Regions from separate parts of the Nocardioides maradonensis genome, predicted to be linked through region 1. Evidence: predicted binding sites of a transcription regulator. Region 1 holds the regulator's gene; each other region holds the start of a gene.
The links. The regulator LexA, encoded in region 1, represses DNA repair genes until DNA is damaged. The targets are predictions, from matches to a motif close to TCGAACANNTGTTCGA.
Positions count from the first base shown of each region.

Region 2: ACYVAQ_RS12290 (HNH endonuclease signature motif containing protein) is a predicted target of LexA. The motif match lies at 839-854, and genes of this name have one in related genera.
Region 3: ACYVAQ_RS01155 (HNH endonuclease signature motif containing protein) is a predicted target of LexA. The motif match lies at 868-883, and genes of this name have one in related genera.

Region 1 covers NZ_BAAHAZ010000010.1:192,364-194,582, forward strand. The annotation lists gene ACYVAQ_RS14035 (MXAN_6640 family putative metalloprotease) at 1-832, opposite strand, end outside; gene lexA (transcriptional repressor LexA) at 898-1,620, opposite strand; gene ACYVAQ_RS14045 (LysM peptidoglycan-binding domain-containing protein) at 1,855-2,190, shown strand.
Region 2 covers NZ_BAAHAZ010000009.1:44,502-46,720, reverse strand. The annotation lists gene ACYVAQ_RS12290 (HNH endonuclease signature motif containing protein) at 1-802, opposite strand, end outside; gene ACYVAQ_RS12285 (transaminase) at 1,060-2,219, opposite strand, start outside.
Region 3 covers NZ_BAAHAZ010000001.1:273,029-275,247, reverse strand. The annotation lists partial or broken gene ACYVAQ_RS01165 (transposase) at 1-55, shown strand, start outside; gene ACYVAQ_RS01160 (hypothetical protein) at 94-276, shown strand; gene ACYVAQ_RS01155 (HNH endonuclease signature motif containing protein) at 932-2,131, shown strand; gene ACYVAQ_RS01150 (transglutaminase-like domain-containing protein) at 2,153-2,219, shown strand, end outside.

The DNA of each region.
Region 1 (2,219 bases):
GGAAGAAGTTGTAGCTGAACTGCACCGCGTGGAAGAACTCGTGCGCCGCGGTCACCTCGAGGTTCTCCAGCGGCGTGTGGAACGGGTACTCCGCATGGGCGTAGTTGTTGTCGAGCACGCAGTACGCCGATCCGGCGAACTCGGTGTTCAGGGCGGGGTCGTCGCTCGTGCAGAAGCCGTAGAGGCTGTACCGGGAGAGCTCGCCGAGGTAGATGTCGGTCCTGGCGTCGCCGCCGTTGTCGGGGCTCGACAGGTCGCCGAGCGGCATCCGGTAGCCGGCCGCGGCGTACGTCGTCCAGACGTGCTCCATCGTGGCGAGCACCGAGTCGACGTAGTCGGGCGTGGTGTTCGTGTCCGCGTCCGCGGGGTCGACGCCGTTGGTGGTGTCGTTGTGGCCGCCCGGATCGCCGGAGGCCAGGTCGTAGTGCACGCAGAGCGGGAGGGTGGCGCTGCACTCCTCGTGCTGGGTGCCGGTGTAGACGACCGGGAAGTCCGGGTCGTGGTCGGAGGGGCCCGGCCGGGCGAGGATCCGGTCGGCCTGCCGGCGCTCGGCGGGGGAGAGCGTCGGGTACGCCGCCCGCAGGTCGCGCAGCAGCATGGTGGCGTCCTCGTGCTGCTGCGCCTGACGCGACGGGACCCGGGTGCCGTGGAACAGCAGGTCGGCGCGGGAGAGGGCGTCGGTTGCCTGCGCGTGGGTCATCCTCGGCCGCGCGTGGCCGGCGGCGATGGGCGTGGCGTGCGCCGACTCGCCGACGCCGGTGGCACCGAGGCCGGCGAGCGTCGCGGCGAGGACGAGGGAAAGGACGCGCGCCCGGCCGGAGGTGCGGATCACCTGCTGAATCTAGGGGATGCACACCTCCGCCCGGACCCGGCGCGGAGTAAAGATTGGGGCCTTCGTCAGACCTTGCGGAGCACCGCGGTGACCTTGCCCAGGATCGTGGCGTGGGTGCCGTCGATCGGGTCGAAGGCCGGGTTGTGCGGCAGCAGCCAGACCTTGCCGTCCTTGCGCTGGAAGGTCTTCACCGTGGCCTCGCCGTCGATCATGGCGGCGACGATCTCGCCGTTCTCGGCGGTGGCCTGCTGCCGGATGACGACGTAGTCGCCGTTGCAGATGGCGGCGTCGATCATCGACTCACCGCTGACCTCCAGCAGGAAGAGCTGGCCGTCGCCGACGAGCTGGCGGGGCAGCGGGAACACGTCCTCGACCCGCTCCTCGGCGAGGATCGGGCCACCGGCGGCGATGCGGCCGACGAGCGGCACGTTGCTGGGCTCGGGTGCGGCGTCGTTGATCGAGGTCTCGTCGTACGACGTCTCCGCCATGCTCGAGATCGGCTTGCGCTTCATCAGCGTCTCGGGGAGGAACACCTCGATGGCGCGGGGGAGGTGCGGGTCGCGGCGTACGAACCCCTTGGCCTCCAGCTGGCGGAGCTGGTGGGCGACGCTCGAGGTGCTCGTCAGGCCGACGGCCTCGCCGATCTCGCGCATGCTCGGCGGGTAGCCACGCTTGTCGATGGCCTTCTTGATCGTGGTCAGGATCCGCTGCTGGCGCGGGGTGAGGCCCGTGCCGTCGGGCGGACCGTCGGGAAGCTCACTCACGGGGCGAACAGCCTTCTTGGTCATGGATCGAACGTAACGCCGATCACCGTGGATCTCAAACAGGTGTTCGATGCGGCGTGTCGCGACACGCCGTCGAACACGCGTGCGACGAAATGCCGCGGTTGTGTCGAATGCGTGTTCTATGCTCGTCCATGTGTTCGATCGAACGTCTGATCGAAGCCAGGCCGAGAAGTTGTGTCGGCGGCCTCGGTCAGGGTGAGCGGACACGGACCAGCATCCACTTCCCCGGAGGCCACCATGAGCACGATCAGCTTCAGCCCCGCGTACGTCTCCCGCCCGCAGGTGCGGCTCACCCGCCGCGGCCGGCTCGTCGTCTTCGCGCTCAGCCTGCTGGCGGTGCTCGCCGTCGGCCTCGTGGTCGCCTCCGCCTCCGCCGCGGGCAGCCACTCCGGCACGCCCGACGTGCACGTGGTGACGGTCCAGCCCGGCGACACGCTCTGGGACATCGCGAGCGAGGCGGCCTCGGCGACCGGCACGCAGACCGGTGACATGGTGCAGCGCCTCGAGGACCTCAACCCGATCGAGGACGGCATGGTCTACGTCGGCCAGGAGATCCGCGTCCCGAACTCCTGAGGCGCACGCAGTCTCGTCCGTCGCCTCGA
Region 2 (2,219 bases), on a different contig from region 1:
GGAGGGTCACGATCACGGCCGTGGCGTCACCACCGTGGTCGGGCAGCCGGTTGGGGTCGAGGACCTCCAGCAGTCGGCAGAACGCCTCACCACGGGACCTGGACTTCGTCACGCGGGGTGAGTCCTCGGCGTCGAGGTAGGTGGCGAGCCGCTCGGCGATCGAGTCGGGGACCAGGGCGGCGATCTTCGTGGTCCCGTCGCCACGGCGTTGCAGCTTCACGCTGCACTTGTCGCGGGCGGCTTGTTCCTCACGTTCCAGTGCCTTGCCGAGCTCGGCCTCGGCGATGTCGGGGGCGACGACTTCGAGGATCTTGGTTCCGAGGACCCGCAGGTCGCGGGGGTCGTAGGTCTGGGCGAGGTTGATGAGGTGCTTCTCGGCGCGGGTGCGGGTGAGGTCGTCGACCTCGTCCGAGAGCTTGTCGATCGAGCGGATGATCACCCGCGCCTGCGCGGTGTTGACGGACCCGGCTCGCATGGCCGCTGCGGTGAGCGGGTGGGCGACGAGGTCGGCGGCGAGGTGGAGGTCGGCGCGAGCAGCGGTCGCCGTGATGTGGGTGGCGTGGGCGTACCAGGTGCCGGCGTCGCGGGCGGCGCGCTCCTCGGCGACATCACCCGCTGTCGCAAGGATCCGTAGCCGCAGCTCGGCGGCCTCGGCTTCGACCCTGGCCAGGGTCAGGAGAGCTGCTTCCTTGTCCCGGGTGCGGAGGTAGTCGGCCGACATCTCTGCGACTGACTTCAAGGCCTTCTCGAGGTCTCGTGCGCAGGCGAGGATCGGGTGGCAGAGCACCTGGTCCACGGTCATCGAGACTCCCGAGATAGAGCTGATCAACTCCTTCGATCATACACCTGTTCGAACAATTTCAGAAGGCATTTCGACAACAAATGCGCAGGTCAGGGCATGTTTTGTGGCGGCCGCGAAGCGGCGGCGCGGGCGAAGCCCGTGCCGACTCGGCTACGGTGCGGCCGCCAGTGACTGGCCCCGAAGGAAGCGGCAGTTGGTTTCGACACGCCGCTCGCTGGCGCTCGCGGCTACTCAACCAACGACAGCGAGGGGGCGACTCAACACGCCAGCGCCCCGACGACCTCCCGCAGCGCGGCGAGGTGGGTGTCGACGTGGTCGGCGGTGGTGGTGGGCCCCATCAGCGCCATGTTGTGGAACGGGGTGAGCAGGATGCCGCGGTTGACCAGGGCCAGGTGCACGTAGTCGTCGAGCTCCTGGTCGTGGGCCGCGTCGGCCTCGGTGCCGTTGCGCGGGGCGACCGGGGTGAACCGGTACTCCGCGCGGGCGCCGAGCTGGATGACGGTCCAGGGGACGTCGTACTCGTCGAAGACGGCCCGGACCCCGGTCGTGTAGCGGGTCGCCGTGGCGATCATGCCGTCGAACGCATCGTCGGTGAGCACCTCCGACAAGGTGGCGCGCACGGCGGCGAGGGAGACCGCGTTGCCGGCCATGGTGCCGCCGACGCCACCCATGTCGACGATGTCGAGGTCGGAGCGGCCCAGCACGGAGTCGGCGAACTCGGCGGAGACCCCGTACGCACCGGCCGGGACGCCGCCGCCGATCGCCTTGCCCACGACGACGATGTCCGGCTCCAGGCCCCACGCCCGCGTGCAGCCGCCCGGGCCGGCCGACAGGGTGTGCGTCTCGTCGATCAGCAGGAGGGCGCCGTACCGCCGCGTGAGGTCGCGTACGCCGTCCAGGTAGCCCGGCTCCGGCAGCACGATGCCGATGTTGGTCAGCGCCGGCTCCATCACCACCGCGGCGACGTCGCCGTGGGCGAGCTGCTCCTCGAGCCCCGCGAGGTCGTTGAACTCCGCCGCGCGCGAGGTCAGCGCCACGTCGACCGGCGCACCGACGTTGCCCGGACGCGACACCGATCCGCCACGACCGTCGGCGACGACGAGCGACTCGTCGACCGACCCGTGGTAGCAGTAGCTGTGGAACAGCAGCTTCGGCCGGCCGGTGACGGCTCGGGCCAGGCGGATGGCCCACCGGTTGGCGTCGGTGGCGGTGAGCGCGAAGTTCCAGCGGGTCAGCCCGAACCGGCGGGTGAGCTCGGCGCCGACCCACTCACCGTCCTCGGTCGGGAGCATGGCGGTCGCGCCGCCGATCTCCCCGAACCGCCGCTGGACCGCGTCGACGACCGGCTGCGGCGAGTGACCCGCCATCGCGGCGGTGTCGCCGAGCGAGAAGTCGAGGTAGCTGCGCCCGTCGAGGT
Region 3 (2,219 bases), on a different contig from region 1:
GGGCTCGATCACCAAGACCGGCAACAACCACGCCCGTCGGCTGCTGATCGAGGCGGCCTGGCACCACCGCCCCGCTACATCGTGGGCGCCACCATGCGGGCTCGTTGGGACCTCGCACCGGCCGCGGCACGGGTCCGCGGCGATGAAGGGAACCGGCGGCTGCACCGGCGCTGGGTCGGGTTCATCGATCGCCGCAAGCGAGCCACGGTGGCCGACGTCGCGATCGCCCGCGAGCTCGCGGGCTGGTGCTGGTCCCTGGCCGTGATGGAGGACTGAGCCCCACCGACTGCTTCGCCGCCACGCCAGGGCCTGGTGGCAGCGCGTGGAGCGACCCGCGATGCGGCTATGAGCAGCCCCCCATGACAGGGGCCACGCTCGTACTTAGACAAGCGGTCCCGCTCCAGCCGAACCACCGTCCTGCGGTACCCAACCCGCGCATATCAGCATGACCGCGCGTCGCCAACGACACGCTCACCAGGCCCACCAGCAGCGAAGCAGGGGCGCCCGCCGCGAAGACACCCACGACGGGCGCCTTCACCCTGCCCTTGACAGCCAGCCCCTACATATCAGCCGCGAGCGCTAACGGCCTCGTCGTTGGTTGAGTAGCCCGAGCGAGGAACGAGCGAGGGCGTATCGAAACCAACCCAGGCTTCCTTCGGGGCTGGTGCCTGGCGGCCGCACCTTAGCCCGTCGTCCCCCACTGTCGAGGCTGCCTCCGGCATCGCTGCGCGACGCCTGCGGCGGCCTTGACAGTGGGTCCCTGACGACGGGCATGACGGCGCGGAGTCGGCACGGGCTTCGCCCGCGCCGCCGCTTCGCGGCCGCCAGAAAACATATTCTGACCTGCGAGGATGCCTGTGGAGACACTCGATAATCTGTTCGATCACTGGTATCATTGAGGTAGTTGACCAGCTTCATCTCGGGAGTCTCAATGACCGTGGAACAGGTGCTCTGCCACCCGATCCTCGCGTGCGCCCGAGACCTCGAGAAGGCGCTGAACTCGGTCGCGGAGATGCCGGCTGACTACCTGCGCACCCGCGACAAGGAGCAGGCACTCCTGACTCTGGCTCGGGTCAAGTCGGAGACCGCGGAGCTCGAGCTCCGACTGCTCGCCGCCGCTTCCGATGTGGCCGAAGAACACGCCGCCCGCGACGCCGGCACCTGGTACGCCCACGCCACCCGCATCACCGCACAGGCGGCCCGGGTCGACCTCCACCTCGCGCGAGACCTGCTGGCGCACCCGCTGACCGCAGCGGCCATGCGCGAAGGCGCCGTGAACACCGCCCAAGCACGAGTGATCATCCGGTCCATCGACAAGCTCTCCACCGAGGTCGACGACCTCACCCGCGTCCGGGCCGAGAAACACCTCATCAAGCTCGCCCAGACCTACGACCCCAAGGACCTGACTGTCCTCGGCACCAAGATCCTCGAGGTCGTCGCCCCCGACCAGGCCGAAGCCGAACTGGGCAAGGCGTTGGAACGCGAAGAGCAAGCCGCCCGCGACAAGTGCTCGGTGAAGCTCCAACGACGAGGCGACGGCACCACCAAGATCACCGCACTGGTACCCGACTCCATCGCAGAGCGACTGACGACCTACCTCGACGCCGAAGACTCACCCCGCGTCACCAAGTCCCGCAGTCGCGGTGAGGCGTTCTGCCGGCTCCTGGAGATCCTCGACCCCCAGCGGCTCCCCGACCACGGCGGCGACGCCACCACCGTCATCGTCACCATCCCCTTCGAGGCGCTCAAGAACGAGCTCGGCTCGGCCATGCTCGGCACCGCCACCATCTCCGCGAGCGAGGCCCGTCGGTTGGCCTGCACCGCCAAGATCATCCCCGTCGTCCTCGGCGGCAACTCCGAGATCCTCGACCTCGGACGTGCACGCCGGTTCCACACCCCACCGATGCGCAAGGCCATGCGCCAGCGCGACAGGCGCTGTCGGGCAGAGGGTTGCTCGATCCCGGCAGCGTGGTGTGAAGCACATCATCTGAAGCCCTGGTCCGAAGGCGGCCACACCAACTTCGCCGACGGAGTCCTGCTCTGCTCCCATCACCACCACCGAGCCCACGACACCCGCTACGAGATGACCAAGCTGACCTCGGGCGACTACAGGTTCCACCGGCGGAACTGAGCCTCGCGTAGCCTGCGTGTCGTGGCGACTCCCACCCCACCGGATGGCTCGTGTGTCGCGCCGGAGTACCTGGCCGCAGACGCGTTTA